2 regions of the Shewanella psychrotolerans genome follow, and region 2 is predicted to be linked to the other one. Evidence: riboswitches for the same ligand, from Rfam matches in the RefSeq annotation. Region 2 holds a riboswitch; the other holds the start of a gene.
What was found. A riboswitch is a leader RNA that binds a small molecule or an ion and turns the genes downstream of it on or off. The one in region 2 is predicted to bind lysine.
Positions count from the first base shown of each region.

Region 1: it holds a riboswitch for lysine, as region 2 does, so the genes downstream of both, K0I62_RS06290 (Na+/H+ antiporter NhaC family protein) here and lysC (lysine-sensitive aspartokinase 3) in region 2, are expected to answer to the same signal.

Region 1 covers NZ_CP080419.1:1,396,275-1,405,313, forward strand. The annotation lists gene K0I62_RS06265 (amidohydrolase family protein) at 1-803, opposite strand, end outside; gene K0I62_RS06270 (amidohydrolase family protein) at 803-3,904, opposite strand; gene K0I62_RS06275 (H-NS histone family protein) at 4,128-4,523, opposite strand; gene K0I62_RS06280 (electron transfer flavoprotein subunit beta/FixA family protein) at 4,833-5,582, shown strand; gene K0I62_RS06285 (electron transfer flavoprotein subunit alpha/FixB family protein) at 5,582-6,505, shown strand; lysine riboswitch at 6,654-6,869, shown strand; gene K0I62_RS06290 (Na+/H+ antiporter NhaC family protein) at 6,948-8,516, shown strand; gene K0I62_RS06295 (M3 family metallopeptidase) at 8,601-9,039, opposite strand, start outside.
Region 2 covers NZ_CP080419.1:821,559-830,597, reverse strand. The annotation lists gene K0I62_RS03650 (IS4 family transposase) at 1-690, shown strand, start outside; gene K0I62_RS03645 (S8 family serine peptidase) at 737-4,534, opposite strand; gene K0I62_RS03640 (succinylglutamate desuccinylase/aspartoacylase family protein) at 4,845-5,951, opposite strand; gene lysC (lysine-sensitive aspartokinase 3) at 5,951-7,306, opposite strand; lysine riboswitch at 7,438-7,611, opposite strand; gene K0I62_RS03630 (DUF3293 domain-containing protein) at 7,742-8,173, opposite strand; gene arcA (two-component system response regulator ArcA) at 8,747-9,039, shown strand, end outside.

The DNA of each region.
Region 1 (9,039 bases), 570 kb from region 2:
AAGCGATACGGCGTGGTGATCGCAATCGCTTGTTCAATCTGCTCACTGCTATCGGCATGGATAAAGAGTTGCCCTTGCCCTTGATAGAGCGGCAGCATCGCCTGCCAGCGATTATCAATTTTGTCGATTTTGTTGGCATTAGCGGCGAGATAGTAGCGATAACCATCTTGCAGTGCTGATTTAATTGACTCTAGTTGTTGATGGTATTGCTTAAGTTGCTGCTGACGTTTTTCATCATCAATGGCTAAACGCCCCTGAGTGGGCCAGTAGAGATGGAACTGCTTTGGAGTGACAACTAATGCATCTTCTATCGTCCAACTATCTAATGAGACTAATGAGGATTGACCCGCGAGTGCGTTTCCTTGAGGCACCACTTGAGCATGGGTGATACCGTTGACGCGCACCGTTGGAATGATCTCTGAATCGGGATTAAATGCACTAACAGCCAGTAGTTGTGGGTTACTTTGACCCACTTCATAGCTGTCATTACTTGGGCGCATCATCTCAACCTCGACGAGGCCGATACTGGTGTTTAATGCAATTAATCCTGGATAAAGATGTTTGCCCGTTGCATCGATGACTTGGGCATCTTCGGTTGCGAGTTGGCTACCTATTTCGACAATGTTCCCCGCTTCAATTCGAACATCTGTGCTGGCGAGGACTCCATTAGTGACCGTGTGTACGGTTGCATTACTGATCACAATGGCTTGGTTTTGTGGCGCTGCCGGCACCATGTCATGAGCCAATAGTGAGGTGCTAATTAGGCTTAGGCCGATGGCTAAAGTTTGAACGAAATATCTCATTAGTTAGCCTCCCCAAGTAAACTGCGGTATTGTGCGTGGCTATTGTTTTTGTTGGATTTTTGAGCGTGGGAACGCTGTCGCCAAACATCATATTGGGTATCACAGTGCCACTGCGGTTCATTGTCTATTATTGGTGTTTCGCCTGGAACAGCGGGCTTGTCGCTGGTCAAGATAGCTTGGATCAGTGCGGCTCGTTCGGCTGTGATATCAGACTGCATTGCTTTATCTTTTGCCCTGTCGAAATAGCGTCTTCCCTCAATCCAGGTGCTGTCGACTTTTGCATATACAGAAAGAGGCGAGTGATCCCAGAGCACGATATCGGCTTGTTTGCCCGGCTCAATTGAACCAACATAGTCGTCGATCCCAAGCTGCTTCGCTGGATTAATGGTCACCATGTTCCACGCATCTACTTGGTTCATATCGCAGTACATTACTGATTTAGCGGCTTCTTGATTCAGGCGGCGCTGCATCTCATAGTCATCCGAGTTGATGCTGGTGAGTACCCCTTTATTGTGCATCAGGCAAGTATTTTGTGGAATGGCATCATACACCTCGAATTTATAAGCCCACCAATCTGAGAATGTAGATGCATAAGCGCCATGTTTGGCTATTTCGTCTGCAACTTTATAGCCTTCTAACACATGGGTGAAGGTACTGACTTTAAAATCATAAGCTTCCGCTAGACGGATAAACATCAAGATCTCCGATTGCACATAAGAGTGAATATGGATATCACGTTGTCCGTTGATGACTTCACTTATGGCTTGTAAGCGGTAGTTAGGTTTCGGTGCAAGCTGACGTCGTCTCTCACTGAAACGTAAATTATCGTAGGCTGTTAACGCTTTTTCATAGGCGATAGCCTCGTTGAAAGCCTCTTCAAATAGTGATTTAACGCCCATCCGGCTTTGGGGGAAGCGACGAGTGAAATTATCTCCCCAATTGCTCTGCTTGACGTTTTCGCCTAAAGCAAACTTTATGCTTGCGGGGGCTTGTTGGAATTTAATCCCTTCAGCATTTTCCCCCCAACGCATTTTTATCACCTGCGCTTGGCCGCCGATTGGGTTAGCGCTGCCGTGGAGTAACTGCGCAGTGGTTACGCCGCCAGCAAGGGCCCGATAAATAGCAATATCCTCTGGATTAAGCACATCACCGATACGAACTTCAGAGGTGACGGCGTCGGAGCCTTCATTCGTACCGCCATTGAGGGCGATATGGGAATGTTCATCTATAATGCCAGCGGTGATATGTTTGCCTGTTGCATCTATGACTTGGTAGCCAGAGGGAGTATTGATATTCTTGCCTATCTTTTCAATTTTTCCGCGGCTGATGAGTAAGTCACTATTTTCTATGATCCCTTGTTCCGCCGAGGTCCAGATAGTGGCGTTTTTAAGGTGGATTTTCTCTGTGTCGGGTTGACTGATCACACCGTAGGCAACGTTTGGTTGAGTCAGTTTAGAGACAAGCTGTTTTATTGGACGATCAGGTTTAATCTTTACCTCTTGCTCACTTTCAATCGCGACACCGGCTAGCAGATGTTGGCTATTGTCTTTGTCTAACATACGCCCATGAATACCTTGATCATCGAACCATAAGGTAAAACGATTGATGCCAGGATAACCGGCCTCACTGAGATCAGCGGTAAAGGTCAATCGCTGATTGGCATATGTTAACGCATTTAATGTGATCTCTTGTTCGCCGCTACTTAATATACCCGACAGTTTATCGCCTTGTGTCACCGTTAAATCTAAAGTTAACTCGCCCAGCGTGAGTTGGTAATTACTTGTTAGCCAATGCGTATCTCTGGGGATCAACTGGTTTTCTTGTCCCTGTAACCAGATACTTTCAATTTTACCTGACTCAAATAGATCACCATCTGCGATGACGAGATCAGCCATATAGCCAGCTTTGAGACGACCACTAATATCACTGATCCCAGCTATTTCAGCGGCTTCGGTTGTTAATGCTGCTAGCGCGGTTTGTTTGCTGAGTCCGGCATTAATAGCCTGTTTTAACCTAGGCCAAAAAGCGTCAGATTTTATTCCATGCATTGTTAAAGCAAAGGGGATTTTGGCGATTTCTAATGCATAAGGATTGGTTGGCGCACGTTCCCAGTGACGAAGTTCCGCTAAAGTGATATTACGTTCTTCGCCATCATCTTTGACATTGGGCGCAGCAGGAAAGTTAAGTGGTAAAATAATACTAAAACCTGACGCTCTAACTTCATCGATTCGAGCATATTCTCTTCCGTTACCTAATAGACTTCCTGATAGCTGATTTTCTTTCAGCAAGCTTGCAGCCCTTAAAAGGCTATTTAAATCTTTGGTTTCAAAAAGCGTTGATTCTTGTTCAATATTCTCCAAACGTTCAAGGGCGATATTAAACTCAATATTATCGACCGATGTCTTATCCAAGGATTTATCAATGTTGGCGTTATACCATTTGGCATCGGCGAGTGTTTGACGTATTAGCGCCATACTTCCCATAAGGGAGCTGGGATAATCTTGAATAGAACTGCCTTTATCGAACGCTAATAGATGATTTGATTTCGCGCGATAAATGATATCGTTGGCCTTTAATGGTGCTAGAGAAACCGTGGCGGCTCGTCCTCTAAATATTCCATCTAACATTCCTGTCTGCACACTAGTAAAACCATTGGTTAACCATGTTTTTGCCGAGTCTTCATTGGGGTAAACATAGTTAAACCACTCTTTTTCAGCATGAATTGCGCCATTTTCAGCGTTACCGCCCATGCGCTTAATTTCATATATTGGCGGAGCGACCTTTGGTTGATCATATTTAAATTCAATTGCATAGTCTGTGTAGGGATCAATAAAGCCTGGGTAAATCACCTTGCCTGTCATATCAATAACATAGGCATCGTCAGGTATTTGCTCATTAGTAATAATTGATTTTATTTTGCTATTTTCAATTAACAGCGTAGCTTGCTTAAGGATGTCCCCTGGTTCAACCATTAATGTCGCATTGGTTAAGGCTGTAATTTTGGGGGTATTATCAGTAAGTTGTGAGTTTGCTTCGGCGCTGAAGATGACCAGTGTTGCCATAGCAATACAAGCGGTTGCCGATTTAGAATGAATACACATAGGTTTGTTGATTTTGAGCTGAACTATTGGGATTGCTCAAGATTATCCTAATTTGTGAACAATTGCCAAGCGATGTAACTGGTATTGGTGGTAATGTGTTGCAGGTCTTATTGTTGCGGTTAACTTGCTGTGTTAATCCTAAAAAAAGCCAACTAAAAAAGTTGGCTTCATCAATATTCGTTAGGAAAGCTATTTAGCTTGCACTCATTTTATCTAAAGCATTTTAGATGAGAAATTCTTCTAGGCTACGGCCTTTATCTAATTCATTTTTAAATACTGTTGGAGTGCGACCTTGACCTGTCCAAGTGATGGTTTCTCCATCAACTTCAATTTTATATTTAGGTGGGCGAGGTGCGCGCTTTTTCTTTGGTACAGATTTAGTTGCAACAACACCTAAATCATCAACTGATAAACCAACGGCTTCCATTTGTTGGCGGATCTCTTCAATTTTTGCGTTACGTTCTGCCATTGCCGCATTTTCTTCTTCGGCTTGCTTAACTTTTTCAGTGATAATTTTTTCAAGTTTGACTGCTAACTCTTTTAAGTCATCAACTGATAACTCTTTAACCGCAGCTTTAAAACGACGACCATGGGTCAGAATATCTAGAAATTCGCTCATTTTAATAATTTCCTAGTGAGAATATATAGTAAATATGAATACGCGATTAATAATAGAAACTAATAACTTCTTTATCAAATGAATTAAATAATTATTTCGATATATGATGTAATTTTATATTTTCAAATAACAAATAGGTTGCATTCTCGTCACTAGATAAAGCCTAATTTTGTTACTTTTAGATTCTAAGATAACTTCCGCTCACTTGTTGTTGACGTTAACGTAAACAGAACGTAAAGTGGCACTAGTTTGTGATAGTTTTGCTATGCACTATTTTTATCCAGAATAAAGACGTAAGAAGGAAGCCTTATGAAAGTATTGGTGCCAGTTAAACGCGTCGTCGATGCAAATGTGAAGGTCAGGGTAAATGCTGACAATACTAGCGTCGATACCGCAAATCTTAAGATGGCGATAAATCCATTTTGTGAGATTGCTGTAGAAGAAGCGGTACGTTTGAAAGAAGCAGGTATTGTTACTGAGATAGTAGTGGCAACTATCGGCCCAAAAGCCTCCCAAGAACAATTGCGTACAGCAATGGCATTAGGTGCTGACCGTGGTATTCATGTGGAAACCGATGAAGAGCTCGCGCCGCTTTCTATTGCAAAGATCCTTAATGCGATTCAAGCCAACGAGCAGGCTCAGCTAATCATGCTGGGTAAGCAATCTATCGATGGTGATAACAATCAGACGGGTCAAATGTTGGCAGCGATTGCCGGTATGCCTCAAGCAACGTTTGCTTCTGAAGTGAAGGTCGAAGGCGATACCGTATTAGTGACTCGTGAAATTGATGGCGGTTTGCAAACCTTAAAGGTACCACTACCTGCGATTATTACGACCGATCTGCGTTTGAACGAACCTCGATATGCAAAATTACCTAACATCATGAAAGCGAAACGTAAGCCACTTGATACCGTGACTATCGATAGCCTAGGCGTGACACTTAAGCAGCACCAAAATGTGCTTAAAGTTACTCCGCCAGCTCAGCGTGAGGCTGGCGTGATGGTGGCTTCTGTTGAGGAGCTGGTTGAAAAGCTAAAAAATGAAGCGAAGGTGATCTAATGGCTATTCTAGTAATTGCAGAACATGATAATGCGAGTCTAAAGCTAGATACCGCAAAAGTGGTCGCTTGCGGTCAAGCGATTGGTGGTGATGTTGATCTATTAGTTGCTGGCGAAAACTGCGCGGCGGCAGTCGAAGCGGCTAAACAACTTAGTGGTGTACGAACTGTATTGGTTGCCGACAATGCGGCTTACGCTAATGGCATTGCGGAAAACCTGGGAGCCTTAGTGGTGTCTATCGCCAGTGATTACCAACATATCTTGGCGCCAGCTTCTAGCTTGGGTAAAGATGTGATGCCTCGCGTTGCAGCGCTGCTTGATGTTGCTCAGTTATCAGAAGTGGTTGAAGTCGTTAGCGAAGATACCTTCGTTCGCCCAATTTATGCTGGTAGCGCAATGGCAACGGTACAGAGTTTAGATCCTATAAAAGTGATGACAGTGCGTTGCAGTGCATTTGACTCTGTCGCCAATGATGGTGCGGCAGGTGTGCAAAACATCGATGGCGTGTTTACCAGTAATGTTGAGTTTGTATCGCAAACCTTGACTGAATCTGAGCGCCCAGACTTAGGTGCCGCTTCTGTTGTTGTTTCTGGTGGCCGTGCGTTAGGCAGTGCTGACAATTTTGCGATCCTTGAGCAGCTAGCCGACAAATTGGGCGGTGCTTTGGGTGCATCTCGCGCAGCAGTTGACGCGGGCTACGTGCCAAATGATTTGCAGGTGGGTCAAACTGGTAAGATTGTTGCCCCAGATCTGTATATTGCCGTTGGTATTTCGGGTGCAATTCAACACTTGGCGGGTATGAAAGACTCTAAAGTTATCGTGGCAATTAACAAAGATCCAGAAGCCCCGATCTTTCAAGTTGCGGATTATGGCTTAGAGGCTGATCTGTTTGAAGCCGTACCTAAGTTACTTGAACTTCTTTAGTAAAATGTAAACAGTTGGTGAGCACTTTGGTGTTTGCTTGAAACTTAGTGTGACGTGGGTCACATCGAGCGGCTTTGAGGTAGCATCCTTTAAGCCGCTTGTGTTTTTATGTGCGTCACGTTAACCGATAGTGAAATTGGTTGACGTCCTGAGACGTAGAGGTGCATTACATATAAGTAGTGTTCATTAGGGTGATGCCGATAAGTGAACATGAAAGGATTTGATGCCGAAGTGGTAAAGTTCATCAAGACTTGCTGCTGGGGCTGTTATCGAATAGAGGCAGCACTGCCATAGTGCTTTTTATCTGGAAGATAAAAAGAATGTATACTGACGCATGGTATCACTATGGAGCGCTACTGATAGGACAGGTGTAATATCTATGACTATATCCCACCAGTTCAGTTGCCCTCCATTCGTATTTTAACGAAGACGATATAAAATAATGACAACTTTGAGTTACGCCGATTCGGCGCTTTCTTTGCTACCTCCTGTGGTGGCAATTCTGCTGGCGATTTTTACTCGCCGAGTATTACTGTCTTTAGGGGTCGGGATCCTATTAGGCGCAATCTTTATTACCGATTATTCAATCACGGGGACTGGCCAGTATCTGGGTCAGAAGGTGGTTGGATTGTTCTGGGATGATGGCGCTTTAAATAGTTGGAACGTCTATCTGTTAGGCTTCCTTATTTTACTTGGAATGATCACTGCGCTTATTACCGTTAGCGGTGCAGCCAAAGCCTTTGCCGATTGGGCGCGTCAGCATATTCGCAATAAGCGAGATGCAAAACTGCTGACGATGTTTTTAGGCTGTGTGGTGTTTATCGATGACTATTTTAATAGCCTAGTGGTGGGGAGTGTCGCGCGCCCTCTGACCGATAGGTATTATATCTCTCGTAGTAAGTTAGCTTATTTACTGGATTCAACCGCCGCGCCTATCTGTGTTATCTCACCGGTTTCGAGTTGGGGCGCATATATTATTGCCCTGATCGGCGGTATCTTAACGACTCACGGCTTTACAGATACGGGTCATTTGAGTGTGTTTATTCAGATGATCCCCATGAACTTCTACGCCATTTTTGCCTTACTCTTACTGCTTTGTGTTGCGTTTATGGGACTGGATGTGGGCCCTATGCGTCAGCATGAACTTAATGCACAAAAAGGTAATCTGTATGATGAGTCAAAAGGCTTACCTCCTGGGGCGAATAGCGATCTGCCTGAAGCCGATTCGGGTAGAATAATAGGCCTATTTTTGCCTATTACTGTGTTGGTGTTTGCCACCATCTATTTCATGATTAGCAGTGGTGCCGATGCGCTGGCCGCCGACAGTCTGCCCTTTAGTGTGATTGGGGCGTTTGAGAAAACCGATGTCGCATCGTCACTTTTCTTTGGTGCGGTTATCGGGCTAGCATCGACGTTAGTTTTGGTGATAAGCCAAGGCTTAGATAAGGCTCTGGTCTTAAAAGGTATTGTTGCGGGTGCGCGTTCAATGTTACCTGCTATTTATATTTTATTGTTTGCCTGGACCATTGCTGGCGTAATTGGTCAGATGGAAACGGGTAAATATATGGCGAGCCTAGCAACGGGTAATATTCCATTTGCATTATTACCTGCGGTGTTATTCGTGTTAGCGGGATTAACCGCGTTTTCTACAGGCACCAGTTGGGGCACCTTTGGTATTATGTTACCGATCGCGGCAGACATGGCAATGGGCACTCATACCAATATGATGCTACCTATGCTCGCGGCTGTATTAGCCGGTGCGGTATTTGGTGATCATTGTTCACCCATATCGGATACCACCATTTTGTCTTCAACAGGGGCTAACTGTCACCACATTGACCATGTATTGACTCAGTTACCTTATGCACTGATTGTTGCAGGTATAAGTTTAGGTGGTTATACCGTGCTTGGGTTTACCGAATCACTTGCCGCTGGCTTAGCGACTTGTAGCGTACTGTTTGTGATTAGTATTTTTATATTGCGCCACAAGGCAAACCAACCGGTTAGCTAATATCTTTATACTAATTGGTATTAGATAATAAAAATGCCGCTAAGTTAGCGGCATTTTTTGTTGCTTCACAAGCACAAGCTTCGTTTAGTTTAATCCGCGACGTTTAAGCAGCGCATCAGTGGTTGGTTCTTGGCCACGAAAAGCCTTGTAAGCTTCCATCGGCGGGACGCTGTTACCCACTTCACGTATTGTCTTGCGATACTTCATACCGATCTCGCGGTTTAGACCACCCTGTGTTTGCACATAGGCAAAGGCGTCTGCCGCCAGGATCTCACTCCACATATAAGCGTAGTAACTGGCCGAATAGCCGCCTGGGAAGGCGTGGGCAAAGTAGGTCGACTTATAGCGTGGTGGTACGGCGGCGATATTAATGCCGTGCTTTTCCAGCGCCTTAGCTTCGAAATCTGCCACATCCTGTAGCGGTGTATCGGCGCTCAGTGAGTGCCATTCAAGGTCAACCAGCGCTGCGGCCATATATTCCAAGGTATCGAAGCCCTGGTTGAAGCTACGTGATTTGAGCAGC
Region 2 (9,039 bases):
TACTCGTTGGGGTTATTACATGACTGGTCACAAGCTGGCAGTAATAGACATTGGTTAATGCCATTGAAGAAGAATACACAATATGAAGTGGTACGTTCTTTAGGGCGACAAGATAAGCTTATCAGGCTAACCACAACCCCTCAATCTAGAAAGAAAAGGCCTGATTTACCTGAGTTTATGGAAGCACGTTTACTCACTAAAACAGTGAAAGGAAAAACGCTGCAAATCATCACTTCACTCACAGAGCCAATGCGTTATCCATCAGGTGAAATCGTTGATTTATATGCACATCGATGGGAGATAGAGTTGGGGTACAGAGAGATGAAGCAGTATATGCTTGAAACTCGGTTTACACTCAGAAGTCAGCTTCCGGAATTAATTAGGCAGGAGTTGTGGGGAGTCCTTCTTGCGTATAACTTGCTGAGATATAAGATGGTATTGATGGCACACTCATTAAAAGGGGTCTTCCCTAACCAATTGAGTTTTAGAGAAGCGTCGTCGCATATTATTTTTAAACTATCCCAACTTCCTAGCATATCTCCCGGCAATATTCCTAAGGTAATCTTTGATATAGAAAAAAATGCAAAACAGTTTGTTTTAGAAGGAAAGAGGGAGCGTAGTTATCCTAGAGTGTTGAAGTGTTCGAAGGACCGATATCCCATAAAAAAGAAAGCCGTTCACGTTAAGTGAACGGCATTAAACGTTCGTTAGCCTTTTTTATTACTTCACAAATATATTAAGCTTTAAATTTGCGACGCATCCATACAAATGGCAATAACATCAAAGTCATCCATCCAGCAGCACCACCATTATCGGCTTTAATAGATTCAGCAATTGAAACATGAGTCGTTGCGACATCAGAGTTACCATTGCTATCAGACACTGTTAACTCAAAAGATAATATCATTCCTTTGCTGTCAACTTCTGGAGCCTCGAATGTAAACGATGCAGCAGACTTATCAATTTGAACAGGTGTGCCACCTGTTTGTACCCACTGATACTTTAATGCATCATCGTTGCCATCAAAAGATGAAGATCCATCAACAGTAATACTTTGACCCTCATATCCTGTAGCTGGAGAGCTAGCGATAGCAACTGGCGCAACTTCAGCGACACCAAACTTAAAGGTCTCTTCTATAGCGTCACCATTACGCTCATTAGTAAGCTTGAGCGCATAAGGATAACCAGCTTTAGTTGGAACCAGGTCAAATCCTACTGACAAACTCTCACCAGAAGAGGCCTCTTGAACGACTGTCCAAGTAATAGTATTGCCTTCCATTACACCATCATGAGAAATATTAGCGACCTTATGACCAGCAGACATCTGAGCACTAAAACTATATTCTCTATCTTCATCGGTAAAGTTAGGCTCGACTTCAAAGCTAACACGACTTGCTTCACCAGCGACCATCGCATCAGACAAGTCTGTCACATGCGTTACATCAATGGTACGAACAATACTATACGGCAATTGAACCATAGCTGACTTATCACCAGACTCAAGAACAACTATACCAGCAGAGTTTTTGTCGGTATCCCAGTTAAACGTCAGGTTAAACTTACCATCGGCTTCATCAACCACAACTGCAACATCATCACTTTTTGACTCATCATTAGCCAATACCGAAGTGACTCTTACAGTAACATCGTCACTTCCGCCCGGAGTCGATGCCTTATAACCGTCAACAACGATATAATAAACACCGGCTGGTAGATTAGTAAATGCAACCGCTTCATTAGAATCAGGGCCAGCACTGCTTCCAATCTGAACATAGTTAGCATCAAAAATGCGAAGGTCCACATCAGGTGCGGTTTCTGAAGAGGTAGAGAAAATAACATTACCTAAGTCATCAGGTAATTCAACACCAATGATTTCGTAATCATCCTCAGGTACACTCAATACCGTTGGTTCGATTAGATTCGACGTTTTATCATAGGCTCCAGCAGTAATATTACTTAGTTCATTAGAAGTAAAACCACTATAGGTAATACTCCCTTCTGAGCGAGAAGCGGTAATAGTTAAGCTATCTGGTAAGTTATCACCGTTAGACTTCACCGCAACAGGAAGCTTAACCTCTGGCATACCTTCAGAAGCGAGCTTGATATTAGCAAAGTTCCAACCTGCGCTTGCAGCAGAAACATCAGCTGTAACAGTAAGCTCTTGCGTTTCACCCGCCTTCAACTCAAAAGTACTAGGCGTTACGCTAAGCACTAAGCCATCGGTAGCACCTAAGCTACTTGCAGTCCACGCACCATCTTTAGTCGCCTTAACCGTTCTTGTCCAAGTACATTTCTCTACGCACTTAGCGTTCGCCATTGTTGCTAAGTTAATTTGAGAAGGTTGTCCACCTAAGCTTGGATCGGCTTTAACATAGTCAACATAGCTCTCATCCATCACTAAACCAGTTTTAGCTGCAGCCTCAACATTTGCATAGCCAGCGCCCATGTCAAAGAAATCTGATGGGGTTGTGCCATCATCTTTAAGGGTCGTTTGATTAGCTGTCATCATCAATGCAGACTGAACTTCAGCAGGAGTCCAATCAGGATGGATGCTTGCCAAAAGTGTCAAAGCTCCGGCGATATGAGGACTCGCCATTGATGTACCGCTTAGGAATGCGTAGTCACTTGGATCTGGAGAAGCTTTAAATGCATCAGACTGGTTATTAGCATAAGCAGCAAAAATACTAACTCCTGGTGCCGCAATTGAAGGAGCAATAACATCTGGTACTGATTTGTTAGGTCCACGAGATGTAAACTCAGCAGCAATACGTGCTAGTTTGTCATCATGGATAACCTTTGTGCCGCTTATGGTCGCCTTGTGATCTGCACCACTCGCTAACCACGCTCGAAGCACATCACCTTGAGCAGCATCGATATGAATTGCAGGCAATACGTGAGCATCTGCAACAACAGAATCAGCACCACCGCTAACATTTGCCAAAACTAAAGCTGAGGCACCACCAGATTTAACATTACGACCTTTATCAACTCGTGCTATTGCACCACGATCACAAACAACGATGGTATCTGCGGCAAATGTATTCTCAGGGAAAGGCTCAAGACACTGTGCAGGATCATTATCTGGATCATTAGCATTTTCAAAATCACCAGCATAAACAATAGAACCAGCAAAGGCTCCAGTCATTGCTTTACCCGTTAGTGCTGCAGGAGCTGCGGTATCTCCGCCGGTAAATCCACTAATTTCCTTTTCAGAAAAATCACGGTCATGGGTGTAGGCTGCAACTGAAGTTAACCATGGAGCATCTCCTGGCGAACCAACAGTTTCAGGTCCTGGACCAGAGTTACCAGCAGACGTCGCGACATGTATGCCCGCTTTGCGTGCAGAGAGGAACGCAAGAGCATCGGCATCATTCCAAGGATTACTTGAACCACCACCAATAGAATAGTTAAGTGCATCAACACCATGCTCAATTGCATGCTCAACAGCTAAAACCGTTAAAGATGGGAAGCAACCACCAAACCCAACATCATCATCTTCACCAGGAAGACAAACCTGATATGAAACAATATTTGCGTGAGGCGCTACACCAGACATTGAATCAAAAACCACGCCAGTATCGCCACCGTCAGCATCAGGAACATTCGTTCCAACTAGAATATTACCTGCTGTCGTGCTTGCGGTGTGTGAACCATGACCATTATGATCTTCACCATTAGCTGGGACATCAATATCATAATCAATATACTGATCGGTTATTGCTGGCCAACTATGAACACCAATCAACTTATCGTTACAAAGCTCTGGATAATCAACGGCACAATCCCCCGAATAGACACCGGGTCCCCAAGGGTTAGTATGGTCATAATTATCACCACCGATATCAGCAAATGATGGATGATCGCTATTAACGCCAGTATCGATAATACCAACGATCATGCCTTCACCCTTGCTCTCAACGCCAGTTGCATCTCCACTCCAAACTGCTGGCGCTTTGATGATTGCTGGACCAGCGTCAGTCATTGGCTTACGTAACACTTCTCGTTGAATCTGGGCAATTCCTGCAATGTTAGCAAGTTTGGCAGCTTCATTCTGAGTCATTTCAATGACCATACCGTTATAGGCCAGCGTCGTTCTCTGCTTAACGTCCAACTTACCTAATAAAGAACGCGCCTTAGATAAAACCGAATCTTGACGTGAAGTAAGCAAGGAACGGTAAGATGTTACATTTTTACTATTAATATCAAGTTTACGATTCTTATACTTAACCACTTCAGCGGAAGTCGCCTCATACCCTGGAATCCCTCCTTGATAGAGTGCTACAGGACTGTCAGTAAGGCGAACAAAATATCTATATTTCCCTTCCGGTAAATCATGTTCCGGTGAAAAAACAGCTCGATTACGTACTACCTGCTCCTGAGAGTAGGACTTAGAATCTACCTGAGGAATTAGATTTTTAACGTTGGCTGGCTTAGCTATAACAGCCGCAGAGGTTTGGATAGAACTTATTGAAGCTGCACTCGAAGACATGCTTAATAACGCAGTAGAGACTGCAATCGCGATTTTAGTTTTCACTTGTCAATTCCTTAACTTCTTATAGTATTTTTATTATGTCGGCTCTATCAACAGATAAAGCAGAACCTAATGCTCCCTTCCCAGAATAATCACTAGGTCAATACGACTTCGTCAGCACATTTATCTAACGAAGTACACCTTTTAACACGGAACGAACAAAAAAAACAAGACAGAAACAAAAGAAGTTTATTTGAAACAAGAGAACAATAAGAAAAGGGATGGCGGAAATTGTAAACCGTCATCTAAAAAACACGACATGAAGCGGAGGTAAAGCGATACTCACATAAATTACAAATAGTTAGACTTGGTTTTAAACCTCAAAAACATTGGTCATCACTTTATACAACTCGGTCCCTTGATAAACAGATGCTGACGCAAAATGTAAAATAGGAACACAATCTTGAGGTAAAGATAGTGGGGTGAGTACCTGTTCTGAGCCGTAATGATCTAACCGTAAAATGTTGGCAAGCGGTTGACCAGCCTCTAATGTTTGACCCACTTTAGCCAAGTACTCAACCATGCCACCGATGGGAGCATGATATTTTTTATAGTCCTTTAAGTAACAGCCAAACCTTTGCATATTAGCGGGTTCAACACGCTCACCTATAACGCCACGATGACTCAAATACGCCATAATCCCCTGGGCATCGACCAAAGCATCTTCTAGATCGATATGTTCCTGTGAACCGAGTTCCAAGGTAAATGCAGAGACTGGCACGGCAAACTTTCTGCCTTGCGTCTTAAGATGCTCACTAAGTTGCCACCATGGACAAAATATCGACTCATCCATTGCACCACCAAAATCATTAGGAATAAATAAAGTGTAAGGAATTGAAAACAGCTTCGCCGCTTCGGCATCGTATTCGGGGCAATAGAGGTGCTTACAGGACTTAGGTCCGGTATGTAGATCTAGAACAATATCTGCACCATGACCCATCAGCTGTAAATTCACTGCTTGATGGTGACCCGTGGTCACCCCCCAATCACTAACTAACCTCGAATGGCAACGCTCAATCAATAAAGTACGATAGTGCATAACTAACGCCTCATCATCTAAATGAGCATGCTGTTCATACCAAGTCGCCACATCGATATTATGATCTAAATACTCTCGGTTCCAATTAACGCCTGTAATAGGGTCGAAACGCCCTAAGGTAAACTCACCACTTTTTTGATTAATGCCTAAGGGGTTAGCCAAAGGCACCAAGGTTATGCGGCCCCGCACGTCGCTATCTTCCAGTAAGCGCATAAGCTGATAGATAACCGCATTGCCCTGTACCTCAGCGCCATGTACATTCGCTTGAATATAGACACTAGGTCCCGATATCGAATCAGGCTTAAACTGAAAAATAGGCAGTTCTAAATCTTGCCCTGTCGCCAATTCACCAATTTTAAGCATGGTTCGATTCGGTTTCATTACGCACCTTCAAACAAATTTTCATGTAGCGAACGAACAACTTGTGCCGCTTCAGATTCTGCTACCAAAACACACAAATTATGTGGACTAGCACCTTGACAGATCATGCGCACGTTATGGGGTTCTAGTACTTCAAATACCCGTCGGCAGACCCCTGGTGTGGAAGCGATTTTATTGCCAACAATAGCAACTAAGGCCAATTCATCCTCAACACGAACGCGGCAGTGCTGAGATAACTCCTGCAACAACGCCTCGCTGAGCAAGCTATTGCCAGCCGAATCTGAGCCGGTTTTATCTAATGTGAGCGACACATTCACTTCGGAAGTGGTGATCAAGTCGACACTAATTTTATGCCTAGCCAAAGTAGCAAAGGTTTCCGCTAAAAAGCCTTGGGCATGTAGCATCTGTAAACTATGAAGATTGAGTAATGTTTGATCTCGGCGCACGGCAACCGCGCGATAAATAGGTTCATCACTCACCTGATGACGGATCCAGGTTCCTCCGAGCTCAGGCTCTTTACTCGACCCCACAAAAACTTGAATTCTTTGTCTTACCGCAGGCAAGATTGTCGCAGGGTGTAACACTTTAGCACCAAAGGTTGCCATCTCTGCCGCCTCATTAAAGCTGATCTCGGCAATGGGTTTTGCATTCGGAGCCAAACGAGGATCGGTCGTATAGATACCTGCGACATCGGTCCAAATTTCTACCGCCGATGCCTTAAGCGCCTCGGCAAGTAAAGCTGCAGAATAGTCGCTACCGCCCCGCCCTAATGTTGTCGTTGCTCCCAGCTCATCAGCACCGATAAAGCCTTGGGTAACAATACGCTGACTAGCTAACAATGGCGCTAAATGTTCAGAACATAAGCTAGCTATCTGTTCTATTTGAGGTTCTGCACGACCAAAATGGCTGTCGGTACGCATTACTTGGCGAACATCAAAAGAGGATGCAGACTCACCTTTCTCACGCATTACGGCAGCAAAAAGGGCTGATGAACACTGCTCACCTTGAGACAACAGCTCATCCATCGTCGCCTTATTACGCTCTAGGCTAAGAGACTCACTTAACACCGCAATTCGGCTAAGCACAGTATCTAATCGAGCAGCAACATCACTCGGACGACCTAACTCATCGAGGATTTTATATTGAATCGATGCAATCTCTTTCAACAGTTGCTGACGTCGACAGTCCTCGAGTTGCTCTTGAGTAAGTTCAACCAGTAGGTTAGTTACACCACTGGAGGCACTGACAACAACGACACGCGTATCGGAACTGGCAAGAATAATATCAGCACAACGACTCATAGACTGATAATCAGCGACTGAAGTGCCACCGAATTTTGCAACAACAATAGACATTAGCTCACCTCAACTTGATTAATTGAGACAGGCATTAAAACTTGAATAGTTAACATGATTACGCTCCGAACTAACTTCGTTCGAAGAGCCTGGTGCAAAGATTACGCACCCCAAGACGGGAAACAGCGATCACCACCAGAAGCTCTCCACCAAAACAGGTGACAATCGACGGGATTCAGCCCTGACGACCGATAAGCAGATGAACCAAACAGATGCTTATCTCGGCGTTAATCTCCCTCATAAACCGTCATCAGAGTTTGGACTCTTCAAGCTTACTACCTAGTTAACGCTCCTCTTCTGTATCTCAATCAATAAAGATTAAGATGGACGAAAATTAGCAAACATATCTCTAACAAGTCAACGATTTTTATTCTATTTGAATAAGTTTCTCGTTCAACTCTGCAAATCCTGTCAACATTGTAAACAGCTAAGCCTTTAAGGATAAATATCTGGCAAACCGCTGACTAAACTCACCCGCGACGAAAAACACCCTAAGGACAGTTCGTCATAGTTAACTAAACAAGGAACCAGTTGCAGCTGATCTTGCTCTATATAATAGATAGCGTTTTGATTAAACACCCGACCTAAGGCGACCGCATCTATTTTATCCATAGTTATCGCCCAGCTTTTTTCCATATGGCTCTTGTCTGATGAACAGCCAACCACAGATCGGTAGGGATATTGTAGCTTCAATATATGCCGCTGAAGCTGCTTATCTAACAAACGATTCTGTGAGGGGAAGAGTATTTCACCTCTCGGATTATGAGCAGTAATTATTGCGAAGGATAATAAGGGAGAAAATGTTTGGGTTAATAGAAATTGTGTTTGCTGATAACAGTGCCAAAAATGATCAATCTCGGTACTCATCACTAAATCATTCCTAAATTAGACTCTGGAAATTATAGCAAAATAGCGCCCACTTACTATACCTGTGATATACATCACTTTATTAATTTTTATTAATTCACTAAATAACAATGACATAGAGAATTTTTAGTGACACAGATCAAATCTCAAAGCAAATTTGTTAACATTTCATTTGTTAACAAATGACTAAAACGAGTACAATAGCAGCTTGATTCACTTCCACTCATCTAACGATGAAATACTTTTTGTTACATCTTGCTCCTGAGGCAGTAGCACAAAGTTAGTCAGTTTCCTGTATAAAATGTAAGCTTAGGCTGTTTTAACATTTAAACTTGAAAATAGTTGATAGTTAAAGGAACTATTTCCTACTACAGTTAATCGAAGTGAATACAATTCGCGTAGCTTGTTATCAAGATACGCATACTTTACTAATCATGAAGTGTGTTGCTGTTTCAGGCCAGTTTTATGGAAACACCTACGTGAATCAGTAATGGTCAGCAAGACAAGATAGGCCACAGCACCATCAGGCGCTCATGGTTAGAACAGATTTAAACAAATATTAGGTAAATAAATATGCAAAACCCGCACATTCTGATCGTTGAAGATGAAGCCGTTACCCGGAACACGCTAAGAAGTATTTTCGAGGCTGAAGGATATGTGGTAACTGAAGCCAATGATGGCGCAGAAATGCATAAAGCAATGCAGGAAAATAAAATCAATCTAGTTGTTATGGATATCAACCTTCCAGGCAAGAATGGTCTTTTATTAGCTCGCGAACTCCGTGAAATCAATAATATCGGTCTAATCTTCCTAACGGGCCGTGATAACGAAGTTGATAAGATTCTAGGGCTTGAAATTGGTGCCGA